One region of the Variovorax robiniae genome, then DNA from elsewhere that is predicted to be linked to it. Evidence: predicted binding sites of a transcription regulator. Region 1 holds the regulator's gene; each other region holds the start of a gene.
What was found. Region 1 encodes sigma-54, which starts transcription at its own class of promoters, with help from an activator protein. Its sites were predicted from a motif close to TGGCANGNAANCTGCTTT; they were not measured.

Region 1 (4,161 bases):
CGGCAGCCGATGCAGCCGCCTGCGAACCACCACCGTCGTAGCCGGTCCATCTGGCAGCCAGCCGCACGTCGACGACAGGGCTGGAGCTTCCTCCGGACTGGTACGAGGTGCCTCGCTGCAAGCTGGTCTGCAGATCGACACGGGGCATGTTCCAGGCGGCGGCGATCTTGGCAGCTTGCGACGCGGCTGCGGCATCTGCATCGGCGGCCAGGATGGCCGGATGGGACTTGAGCAACACCCCGGCAACCGCTTCGGACTGCGGCGCAACCGCTGCCGCATCGCGCACCGGCAATATCTGCACAGCAGGCCGACTCACCAGGTTGGCCACCTGGGCGCTTGCCTCCACCGAGGCAGATTGCCGCTGTTGGAAGCTGATCCTTGCCTGCTCCAGGCGGGCCTGGGTCTGGGTCAATTCGGAGCCACGACCGCGGTCGACCGCGACGATATCCTCCACTCGCTTGACCAGGTCCTGGTGGGCGGCGACGTTGTCCGCGGCGACGCTGGCGAGCTTGGATTGCTTCAGTGCCTCCAGATAGAGGTCGGCGATCTGGCCGCCGATCTGCTCGGCGCTGACGATGACGCGCTGCTCTGATGCGGTCAGCCGGGCTTTCTGCCGGTCGATCTCGGCATCGGACTTGCCGCCGTCGTACAGCAGCTGGCTTCCTCGAAGGCCGATGTCACCGGACTGGACCGAGCCCGAACCCGTCACCCCAGTGCTACGGCCCGGATCGGCAACGAGGTCCACCCGTGGAGACCAGGCCGCCTGCGCCTGGGTTACCTCGAAATTCGAGGCGCGGGCCGTGGAGCGTGCCGCCAGGACCTTGGGGTTGGAATCGAGTGCGCTTCGCACCAGCACTTCCAGGGCCTGCGCACGAACAGTTTCGATCGGCAGGAAGCTTCCGAGCAGGCAAGAAACTACAGCAATCGCAGCACGAAAATTCATACGGGTCGGTCGAAAAGGCGAACTTCAGGAAATCAAGAACCGACTGGTGAAAACCGTGGCTAATGCTGTAAAGATGGTTACTTATTGTAACCTTAAGTTTTGCAATTGATTGACAGTCTGGGGCGCTGGCGGCGCTGATCGAAGCATTAACTCACCGGGAGTGTGGATTACTTCACTCACCAGCCTCACCACGCTGTCCAGATGCCGGAAATCGCGGAAATGCGAGGCCAATCCGCCCATGCGCGAACACGAGGGGGCGGATGCGGGTCAGGTGCCGGTCGGGTCTTGATCGGCCGCGGCGGACGGCCATTGCGCAGGCGGCACGCGCCCTGATCGTGCAACCATCGTGCAGCGGCTGCGCCCGAGCGGGGGCCGTGCTTCCCGGAACGAACGCAGCGCTACAGCGCCTTGCGCAAATTCGCCGGCGCGATCCGCAGCGCCTCGCGGTACTTCGCCACCGTCCGGCGCGCGCACTCGATCCCCTGCTCCTTGAGCATGTCCGAGATCTGGCTGTCCGACAGCGGCTTCTTGATGTTCTCGCTGGTCACGAACTGCTTGATCAGCGCCCGCACCGCCGTGCTCGACGCATTGCCGCCCGTCTCCGTGCCCAGCGCAGAGCCGAAGAAGTACTTGAGCTCCACCGTGCCGTAGGGCGTCGCCATGTACTTGGCGGTCGTCACGCGGCTGATGGTCGATTCATGCAGGCCCAGCTCGTCGGCGATCTCGCGCAGCACCAGCGGCCGCATGGCCAGTTCGCCATGCACGAAGAAGTTCTTCTGCCGCTCGACGATGGCGTTGGATACGCGCAGGATCGTGTCGAATCGCTGCTGGATGTTCTTGATGAACCAGCGCGCCTCCTGCAGCCGCTGCGACAGCGCCTGGCTGCCCTCGCCCTTGTGCGCCTTCAGCGCGCCGGCGTAGATGTCGTGCACGCGCAGGCGCGGCATCACGTCCGGGTTGAGCATCACGCGGAACTTGAGCGAGGCGCCGCGGCCGGTGCGGGAGACGATCACGTCCGGCACGACCACGTTGCGCTCGACGTCGACAAAGCGCCGGCCCGGCTTGGGCTCCAGCCGCGCGATGAGCTGCATCGCGCCGCGCACCAGTTCTTCGTTGCTCTTGGTCAGCGTGGCCAGGCGCTTGAAGTCGCGGCGGGCCAGCAGGTCCATCGGCAGCTTGCAGATCGCGATGGCGACCTTGCGCACCTGCTCCTCGTCCTCGGATTCATCCTCATCGGCCAGCGCGCGCAGCTGGATCGCCAGGCATTCGCCGAGGTCGCGCGCACCCACGCCGACCGGCTCCAGGCTCTGCAGCAGGCCCAGCGCCATCTGGAAGCGGTGCACAAGTTCATCGAACTCGTCGTTGTCGCTGCCGGCCAGGCCCGAGGCCAGCGCAGGCAGCGAGTCCTCCAGGTAGCCGTCGTCGTTGAGCGACTCGATCAGGAAGCTCAGCGCGGCGCGGTCGGTATCGTCGAGGCGCAGGCCCAGGGCCTGGCGGTGCAGGAAGGCCTGCAGCGACTCCTGGCTGCGCGCCAGTTCGGTGGCGTCGGCGCGCTCGTCGCCGTTCAGGTTGTTGGCACGCGCGGGGGCGTCGCCGCCCCATTCGCTGTCGTCGGGCACCATGTCGACGGTGCCGTCGCCGCCCCAGTCGGGCTCGCCGTCGGAGACGCCGTCGGCGGTCGCATCGGCGGTGGCGGCATCCGCATCGTTCGAAGCGGCGCTCGTGGCGGGGCCGTCGGCGCCGTTGGCGGCTGGCACGGTCGCGAAGTCGTCGTCCCGCGGCGGCGGCGTGTCCGCAGCCTCGAGGCCGAACTCCTCGCGCACGGCCTCTTCCGCGGTACGTTCCAGGAACGGGTTGTCGTCGAGCATCTGCTCGACTTCCTGGCTCAGTTCCAGCGTCGACAGCTGCAACAGCCGGATCGACTGCTGCAATTGGGGCGTCAGTGCCAGGTGCTGCGATACGCGCAGCGACAGGCCTTGCTTCATGCCGAGGCCCCTACATTCTGAAATGCTCGCCGAGATACACCCTGCGTACCTCCGCGTTGTCGACGATCTCCGAAGGCGTGCCTTGTGCCAGCACTTGCCCGTCGCTGATGATGAAAGCGTGATCGCAGATGCCCAGCGTCTCCCGCACGTTGTGGTCCGTGATGAGCACGCCGATGCCGCGCCCCTTCAGGAAGCTGATGATCCGCTGGATCTCGATCACGGCGATCGGGTCGATCCCCGCGAAGGGCTCGTCCAGCAGGATGAAGCGCGGCTGGGTGGCCAGCGCCCGCGCGATTTCCACGCGCCTGCGTTCTCCGCCCGACAGTGACAGTGCCGGGGAATCACGCAGATGTTCGACGCGCAGGTCGGTCAGCAATTCGGTGAGGCGCTGCGCGATCCGGCCTTCGGTCAGCGGCACGCGCTTGCCCTTGGCATTGGTCTCGAATTGCAGCTCCAGCACGGCGCGCACGTTCTGCTCGACCGTCAGCTTGCGGAAGATCGAGGCCTCCTGCGGCAGGTAGCTCAGCCCCATGCGCGCGCGGCGGTGGATCGGCATGTGCGCGATCGGCTCGCCGTCGATGGTGATGTCGCCGGCATCGGCCCGGACCAGGCCCACGATCATGTAGAAGGACGTGGTCTTACCGGCGCCGTTGGGACCGAGCAGGCCGACCACTTCGCCCTTCTGCACGCCCAGCGACACGTCCTTGACCACCATGCGGCTGCCGTAGGACTTCTGCAGGCCGCGCGCTTCCAGGCGGCTGCCGTTCCCGGCGATACCCGCGACGGCGCCGCCACCGGACCCGAGCAAAGGCTCGCCGCCGGTGTCGATCAAGGCGTTGTCGTTGCGCATCACGGACGCGCTTCCCCACCGAGCGTGGTGGTGGAGCGCAGGCCGGCGCCAGGGGCCGGCGCGGGCGGCGGAGGCGCGGAGCCGGCCCTGGGGCTGCCCGGCACTGCGTTGGCCGGCGGACGCGGCGTGAGCACCGCACGCACCCGCGCACCTTGCGTGCCGGTCGACACGGCAGCGTCCGGCGGCACGGTGGAGCCGTTGACTGTGAAGGTGTCGTTGCTCTGGTCGTAGACGATCAGCGGGCCGCTGCTTTCGTCGTTGACCTTGCTGCCGATCAGGCGCCGCATCACGGCATGGCCGATGAACTTGACGTTGTCGGCGCGGCTGTCGTACTCGATGCGGTCGGATTCGCCCTCGATCCACTCGTCGCCGCCGGGCGCGTC
Region 2 (4,161 bases), on a different contig from region 1:
GCGAAGTACATCCGCAAGGAGCACTTCCCCGGCGACCGCGTGTCGACGCCAGCCGAGCTCGAATCGTATGCACGACAGTTCGGCCGCACTTCCTACCACCCGGTAGGAACCTGCCGCATGGGCGGCGATGTGAATTCCGTGGTGGACCCGGAACTGCGCGTGCGGGGCATCGAGGGGCTGCGCATCTGCGACAGCTCGGTGATGCCGCGGCTGGTCAGCTCCAACACCAATGCGCCGTCGATCGTGATCGGCGAGAAGGCGGCGGAGTTGATTCGTGGTGGTGGCAAGGCGCCTCGGCGGGCAGCCCAGCCCTGGATGGCCGAAGCGCGCGCGAACGGCGCCTCGGCGGCCTCGCGCTCACAAGCCATGGAGACGACGAATTGAACCCCACGCAAAGGCGCAAGCTGGGCCGGGTCGACCTCGATGTCACGGCCTTCGGCTTTGGCACGGCACCTGTCGGCAACATCTTCCGCGCCGTGCCAGAGGTCGAGTCGGATGCGATGTTCAACGCGGCCTGGGACGCGGGCGTTCGCTACTTCGACACCGCGCCCATGTACGGCCACGGCCTCTCGGAACTGCGCACCGGGCAGAGCCTGCGGTGGAAGAACCGTGACGACTTCGTGCTGTCGTCCAAGGTCGGCCGGGTGCTCAAGCCCGCCCGCCGCTCGGACATCAAGTTCGCGCCCTGGGTCGACGCCGCGCCGTTCACGATGCACTTCGACTACAGCTACGGCGGCACGATGCGCTCCTTCGAGGACTCGCTTCAGCGCCTCGGCCTGGAGCGCATGGACATCTGCTTCATCCACGACATCGATGTCTTCACGCGCGGCACGGACCAGCCCGCGGTGTTCAAGCAGGCGATGGATGGCTGCTGGAAGGCATTGGAGAAGCTCCGTTCCGAAGGCGTCGTCAAGGCCATCGGCGTGGGCGTCAACGAATGGGAGGTCTGTCATGAAGCGCTGCGCCAGCGCGACTTCGACTGCTTCCTGCTGGCGGGCCGCTACACCTTGCTCGAACAGGATGCGCTCGATGAATTCCTGCCGCTGTGCGAGCAGCGCGGCGCGGCCGTGGTCGTCGGCGGAGGCTTCAATTCCGGCATCCTGGCAACCGGCGCGAAGCCGGGTGCCAAGTACAACTACGCGCCGGCGCCAGCCGCGATCATGAAGCGCGTGGCCGACATCGAAGCCGTATGCGCGCAGTACCAGGTGCCGTTGCCGGCCGTGGCATTGCAGTTCGTGGTCGCGCATCCCGCCATCCCATCCTTCATCGCCGGCACGCGCACCGTCGAGCAACTGGAACAGAACCTGCGCTGGTTCGCCCATCCGATTCCGCCCGAGCTCTGGGGCGACCTGAAGCGCAAGGGCCTGCTGCGCGAAGACGCGCCGGTGCCTTCCGCCTGAAGCGCAGCGACTAGAAGCGACCGGCAGCCCGCCGAACGACCACCGGCGCCTTGGCGGGCGACTTCTCGCCCTTGGCCGTCGACCCCGTCCGCGGCGCTCGCTTGGCAGGCTTGCGCCGGCCCTTGAGAGACTCGATCAGGGAGATGGCTTCCTTGTCGAACTTCGCGTTGTCGTCGGGCATGGGTGCCTCCGGAGGGTGCGGGGGGCGAATCATACGGCCGCGGGAATTTCGCCGCACGGACGCGAGAGATGCCAGGTGCCTTGCGACCCGGTTGCTCTCCGCGGCCGGGCGGAGCCATCGTCCCACGCGGTGCGCACCAAACTGTAGCTGCCGCACCATGAAGAAGCCAATTGGGCACCAATATTGCTTGCATCGCGATCCATGCGCCGGCGAAGGGCTGGCAACGCACCACTCTCAAGCAGTATCGGTACCAAACTTTCATGGATGCACTACATCGGGGCGCGGATGCGCTGTTCATTCTTCTCGGCGCGATCATGGTCCTGGCGATGCACGCGGGCTTCGCCTTCCTGGAACTCGGCACGGTCCGCAAGAAGAACCAGGTGAATGCACTGGTCAAGATCCTGGTCGATTTCTCGGTGTCGACGGTGGTCTACTTCCTGGTCGGCTACGGCGTCGCCTACGGCGCGCACTTCTTCGTCGGCGCCGAGTCGCTGGCGCAGCAAAACGGCTATGAGCTGGTGAAGTTCTTCTTCCTGCTGACCTTTGCCGCCGCCATTCCCGCGATCATTTCGGGTGGCATCGCGGAACGCGCGAAGTTCTGGCCGCAACTCATCGCGACGGCGGTCATCGTCGGGCTGGTGTACCCCTTGTACGAAGGCATCGCCTGGAACAAGGCCTTCGGCATCCAGGGCTGGATCGAATCGGTGACCGGGCATGCGTTCCACGATTTCGCAGGCTCCGTGGTCGTGCATGCGGTGGGCGGCTGGCTGGCGCTGCCGGCGGTGCTGCTGCTGGGCGCGCGCCGCAACCGCTACCGAGGCGACGGGTCGCTCAGCGCGCATCCGCCATCGAACATTCCCTTCCTGGCACTGGGCGCGTGGGTGCTGTGCGTGGGCTGGTTCGGCTTCAACGTCATGAGCGCGCAGAGCATCGACAAGATCTCCGGCTTGGTGGCGGTCAATTCGCTGATGGCGATGGTGGGCGGCACGCTGGTGGCGCTGGCCATGGGCAAGAACGATCCGGGCTTCGTCTACAACGGCCCGCTGGCCGGGTTGGTCGCCGTGTGCGCGGGCTCTGACCTGATGCACCCGATCGGTGCCCTCGTGGTCGGTGGCGTGGCGGGCGCGATCTTCGTCTACATGTTCACGCTGACGCAGAACAAGTGGAAGGTCGACGACGTGCTGGGCGTCTGGCCCCTGCACGGGCTGTGCGGCACCTGGGGCGGCATCGCGGCCGGCATCTTCGGCCAGCAGGCGTTGGGCGGGATCGGCGGCGTCAGCTTCATTGCGCAACTGATCGGTGTGGCGATCGGGGTCGCCTGGGCATCCGTTGCCGGTGTGGTGGTCTACGGCGCGCTGAAACGCACGATGGGTCTGCGGCTGACGCAGGAAGAGGAGTACGACGGCGCCGACCTGTCGATCCACCACATCAGCGCCACGCCGGAGCGCGAAGTCAACTGGTGATGCCGGCGCGGTGGCTGCCACGTTGCAGCCAACGCCATCCGCTCAGTGCTGCAACACCTGGTTTGCACGGTGTCGCCAAAGCATGAAGCGGCTACGCATTGCGGGCAGACAACGCCTGCTGCTGGAACGCGCCGGGCGAGACGCCCATCTGACGCCGAAAGGCACGGCTGAAGTTGGCGGCATCGCTGAACCCCAGCTGTTCCGCGACCCGTGAGACGGTGGCGCCGCGCTGCAGCAGCAACTCGCGCGCCCGCTCGAGGCGCACCTGTTGGGAAAGGTCCCTGAAGTTCAGGTGCTCCTTCTTCAGGTTGCGGTCGACTGTGCGTGCAGAGATGTTCATGCGCTGGGCGATGTCCTCCAGCGTGACCTGCTGGCCCTGGGCTTCGCGCAAAAGCATGACGACATAGTCGCCCCATCCGCGGTCGGGCACCGGTCGCCGCTGCAGCGACTGCAGCCGCTCCTCGATCTGCTCGACGACCTTGGGCTCTGCCATGGGAAGCGGGCGGTCGAGCAGTGCGGCATCGAACGCCATCGCGATGCCGGGCAGTGCGCTGTCGTCGAAGCGAAAGCGTGCGGGTATCAACGTGGTGTAGCGTGCGTGGTGTGCCGGCGCGGGCATCCCCATGCAAGCCTCGTAGGGCACGCCTGCACCAAGAACCATCTCGAGCTGGTTGTGCACGGACACCGCTATAAGTTCCATCACGAAGCGCATGGCCTGCACCGGCATAGCGACAACCGGTGTGAAGACAACCTGCCCGGCGCCTGCCTTGCGCGTGTACTGCATCGCGAACAACTCATTGATGAGGTGGTAGTAGCGACTCGCCAATCGCAACATCTGGTCGAGGTCACGGCAACTGAGCAAGGCATAGCCCAGCATGTCGTGGGAGTTCAGCTTGATGCTTCGCGCGGTTTCGAATGCGAGGTCGGTGCGGCCCGTCAGGCGGTTGGTAGCGATGACCAGCGCCTCCACTTCGGGTGGAGAAAGCATTCCGTCGCTGCGCTCCATGCGCCCGGCGTCGATCTTCGCAAGAGCGAGCAGTCCAGCCGTGTCCACGCCCTGGGCGGCAAGCATGCCCAGGAGCGGCGAGAAGTAGCGGGTTGGAACAGACTTGCGCGA
Region 3 (4,161 bases), on a different contig from region 1:
AGAGGGCGGCGATGCCGAGGGTGCGGCGCGAGGCAGTGAAAGCGCGGTGTTGTTGCATGAACTTGTCTCCTGTTGCGCCCGTCCCGCGTGATTGCGGGCGGTGCGTTTGATGGAGCCAAGTATTCGACGAGCGGTCTATTCAGTCCAATCGATAGTTTTTGAAGATTGATAGATGCGGCTTGGGGTATTGCATCCCCAGATCTACACGAGGTGTTCACCAGCGTGCCGCTGGACAAGGAGATCCTGGACGTCCTGGATGAGCTCCAGCTTCTTGACATGGGTTCCCGGGCAGGCATGCGTCGTTTTGGGGTCTTCCCGGTGAAGCTTCATCGTCAAGGGGTCCATGCCCAGGATGGCGCAGAGCGTCGCCATGGCGGCCACGGTGTTCTGGCGGACCAGCAAGCCCCTGCCCGAATCGAAGGCGTCCTTGTCATAGTCTCCAAGCATCTCGATCCCCAAGGCCGTCTTGTTCCAGCTGGGCGAGTGCACGCCAGAGACGGTCAAGGGCGTGAACACCCATATCTGCCGGTCATCGATGAACAGGTGCGGACCGGCACTCCATCCCTGCTTGTCGCGATAGAAGGTGACGAGGTTCTGGATGTGGGTCTTGGTGAACCCATTGGGTCGCTGCGCAAGGGAGGGCGCCGCGGTGTTGTGGACAGTGATGAACGACGGCCGCCACGCTGTCCAACTCAGCCCGTGACAGTAAGCGTCGAACGCATCGGCGTCGAAGGCCGACCCAACAATTTCCTTCCAGGCCATGGAGGTCTCCCAGGTTTGCGAACGCCCACCCTGCATTGCAAATCATCGACGCTTCGATGCACTGCGGCAAGCCTCCGCAAGCGCTGTTGCTCACAAGAATTGAGGATGCAAATTTCGGACATCGCGAGCGGCCTGACGATGCTTTCGCCCCCGTCGTTCCTAGGCCCGCGGTCCCTCTGCGTATTTCGCCAGCAGATCGATCAGCCGTTGCGCGGCGGGCGAGATGTAGCCGCTGTCTCGATAGGTCACGACCATGCGACGGCGCATCGTCGTGGCGGGCAGCTTCACTTCACGCAGCGCTGCGCCGGAGCGGCCGGCCTGCAGGTGCAGGCGCGAGATGAAGCTCAACAGGCCGGTCTCGCCGATCAGCGTCGGCAGCATCAGCAGCATCGTGCTTTCGACCTGCACCACGGGGCGCGTGATGCGGTTGCGGTCGAAGGTCTGGTCGAGCCAGTCGCGTGTCGGCGCGCCGGGTGGTTGCAGCACCCAGCGATAGTCGACGAGATCCTTGAGGCCGGGCTTGGGCTTGTCGAAGATGGGGTGCTTGTCGTTCGCGGCGACCACGATCACGTCTTCTGCCAGGTACTGCGAGGCAAAGCCCGATTCGGTCGGGCCTTCGGTGCCGACCATCAGGTCGATGTCGCCCGCACGCAGCAGCGGTTTCAGTACGTCGACCAGCGCGACCGTGGTGCGCAGGGTGACGCCGGGCGCCTCGCGCATCAGGTCGCGCGCGGCGGGCGGCAGCAGGAACTGCGCGGCGGTCGGCACGATGCCGACCTTGATGTTGCCAGTGAGGCCGCGCCCGATGTCGCCGATCTCGCGGCGTGCGCTCTCCACGTCGAAGCGCGTGCGCTGCGCCCACTTGAGCAGCGCCTTGCCGGCGGCGGTGAGACGGATGCCGCGACCGGTCTTCTCGAAGAGGGCGGCACCGCAGGCGTCTTCCAGCCGGCGCACGCAACTCGTCAAGGCCGGCTGCGTGCGATGCAGGCGTTCGGCCGCGCGCCCCATGTGCTCGAGTTCGGCGATGACTTCGAAGTACTGGAGATCGCGGAGGTCCAAGGTTGCTGCTCCAGGCTTTGGTGGCTGTGGTCGGAGACTTCACTTTAAGGCAGTGCTCGGAAGAGCCGCACATGCGGCCCCGCCCATCTCGTCCCAGTTCGGTGCGTTCGCAATGCTGCGGCGCACCAGATGGGCGCACGTCGCGCCCTGAACGGCCGGGATTCGCGGCTTTCCGGGTTGTTGGAAGCCGGCACGGATGTTGCTCACACCATTGCACTGACCTGCACGGCACCGTTGCCGCAGGCCAAGTGCCTCCGCTAATGACGGCGGGATTCGAGGCGGACCGACAGCAATGACGCTGGCAGTCCGTCTGTTCCAACCCGATTCGCATCCGTTCCATGCGGGGGCCCACTGCCCGCTGTCGTATCAGACAGCGACGTCCGGTGGTCCGCACCCTCACGGTTTCGGTTGTGTGTGCAGGATCCGACATGAAAATCGCAGTGATTGGCCACGGCATGGTGGGCCACAAGTTTCTGGAGCAGCTTCACGAGTTGGGCATCGCGCAGGCCGAGGTCACGGTGCTCTGCGAAGAGCCCCGTCCGGCCTACGACCGGGTGCACCTGTCCGAGTTCTTCTCGGGCAAGACGGCGGAAGACCTTTCGCTGGTCGAGCCCGGTTTCTTCGAGCGCAGCGGGTTCACTTTGCGCCTGGCCGCGAAGGCCGTGGCCATCGAGCGCCGCAACAACACCATCACCACCGCCGACGGCGAAGTGGTGCACTACGACAAGCTGGTGCTGGCCACGGGCTCCTCGCCCTTCGTGCCGCCGGTGCCGGGGCGCGACCGTGCCAACTGTTTCGTCTACCGCACCATCGAGGACCTGGAAGCGATGAAGGCCTGCGGCGCCCGCTCGAAGACCGGCGTGGTCGTGGGCGGCGGCCTGCTGGGCCTGGAGTGCGCCAAGGCCCTGCGCGACATGGGCCTGGAAACGCATGTGGTGGAGTTCGCGCCGCGCCTCATGGCCGTGCAGGTCGATGAAGGCGGCGGGCGTGCGCTGCGCAACAGCATCGAGGCGCTGGGCCTGCATGTGCACACCGGCCGCAACACGGTGGAGATCGTCGACGGCGCGACGGCCCGGCACCGCATGGTGTTCGCCGATGGCACGCACCTGGAGACCGACATGATCGTGTTCTCCGCCGGCATCCGTCCGCGCGACGAACTGGCACGCCAGAGCCTGCTGGCAGTGGGTGCGCGCGGCGGCATCGCGGTGGATTCGCACTGCCGCACCAGCGACCGCAACATCTACGCCATCGGCGAATGCGCGGCTTGGAACGACCAGACTTTCGGCCTCGTCGCACCGGGCTACGACATGGCACGCGTTGCCGCGAAGCACATCGCCGGTCAGGATGAAGCCGCCTTCACCGGCGCCGACATGAGCACCAAGCTCAAGCTGATGGGCGTGGACGTGGCCAGCATCGGTGACGCGCACGGCAAGACGCCCAAGTCGCGCGCCTACCAGTACGTCAACGAGCACAAGCAGATCTACAAGAAGATCGTCGTGAGCGAGGACGGCAAGCAACTGTTGGGTGCCGTGCTGGTGGGCGATGCCAGCGAGTATGGCAACCTGCTGCAACTGGCGCTCAACGGCATTGCACTGCCGGAGGACCCGGAGTTCCTGATCCTGCCTTCGAGCGACGGCAAGGCGCGCCCGGGCATCGGTGTGGAAGCGCTGCCCGACACGGCGCAGATCTGCTCGTGCAACAACGTGAGCAAGGGGCAGCTCTGCGCAGCGGTCGGCGAGGGCGCCTGCACCGTGGCCGACCTCAAGGCCTGCACCAAGGCCGGTGCATCGTGCGGGGGCTGCGTGCCGCTGGTCACGCAAGTCATGAAGATGGAAATGAGCAAGCGCGGCATGGCGGTCAACAACCATTTGTGCGAGCACTTCCCGTATTCGCGCCAGGAGCTGTTCCACCTGGTCCGTGTGGGCGAGATCAAGACCTTCGGCGACCTGCTCGCCAAACACGGCAAGGGCCTGGGCTGCGACATCTGCAAGCCGACCGCCGCGAGCATCTTCGCCTCCTGCTGGAACGACTTCGTGCTCAAGAAGGACCTGGTCAGTCTTCAGGACAGCAACGACTACTTCCTCGGCAACATCCAGAAGGACGGCTCGTACTCCGTGGTGCCGCGCATGCCGGGCGGCGAGGTCTCGGCCGATGGGCTGATCGCCGTGGGGCAGGTCGCGAAGAAGTACGGCCTCTACACCAAGATCACCGGCGGCCAGCGCGTGGACCTGTTCGGTGCGCGTGTCGAGCAGTTGCCTGCGATCTGGGAAGAATTGATTGCTGCGGGCTTTGAATCAGGCCATGCATACGGCAAGTCGCTGCGCACGGTGAAGAGCTGCG

Region 2: a site for sigma-54 is predicted at 1,754-1,771, ahead of WKW79_RS09695 (ammonium transporter). Genes of this name have one in related genera too.
Region 3: a site for sigma-54 is predicted at 2,010-2,027, ahead of nirB (nitrite reductase large subunit NirB). Genes of this name have one in related genera too.

Annotation. Positions count from the first base shown of each region.
Region 1 is NZ_JBBKZS010000012.1:9,809-13,969, forward strand. It holds gene WKW79_RS23915 (TolC family protein) at 1-943, opposite strand, end outside; gene rpoN (RNA polymerase factor sigma-54) at 1,342-2,928, opposite strand; gene lptB (LPS export ABC transporter ATP-binding protein) at 2,939-3,778, opposite strand; gene lptA (lipopolysaccharide transport periplasmic protein LptA) at 3,778-4,161, opposite strand, start outside.
Region 2 is NZ_JBBKZS010000003.1:327,364-331,524, forward strand. It holds gene WKW79_RS09680 (GMC family oxidoreductase) at 1-384, shown strand, start outside; gene WKW79_RS09685 (aldo/keto reductase) at 381-1,400, shown strand; gene WKW79_RS09690 (hypothetical protein) at 1,411-1,581, opposite strand; gene WKW79_RS09695 (ammonium transporter) at 1,842-3,044, shown strand; gene WKW79_RS09700 (AraC family transcriptional regulator) at 3,136-4,161, opposite strand, start outside.
Region 3 is NZ_JBBKZS010000029.1:12,403-16,563, forward strand. It holds gene WKW79_RS33105 (Bug family tripartite tricarboxylate transporter substrate binding protein) at 1-58, opposite strand, end outside; gene WKW79_RS33110 (N-acetylmuramoyl-L-alanine amidase) at 202-762, opposite strand; gene WKW79_RS33115 (LysR family transcriptional regulator) at 922-1,821, opposite strand; gene nirB (nitrite reductase large subunit NirB) at 2,250-4,161, shown strand, end outside.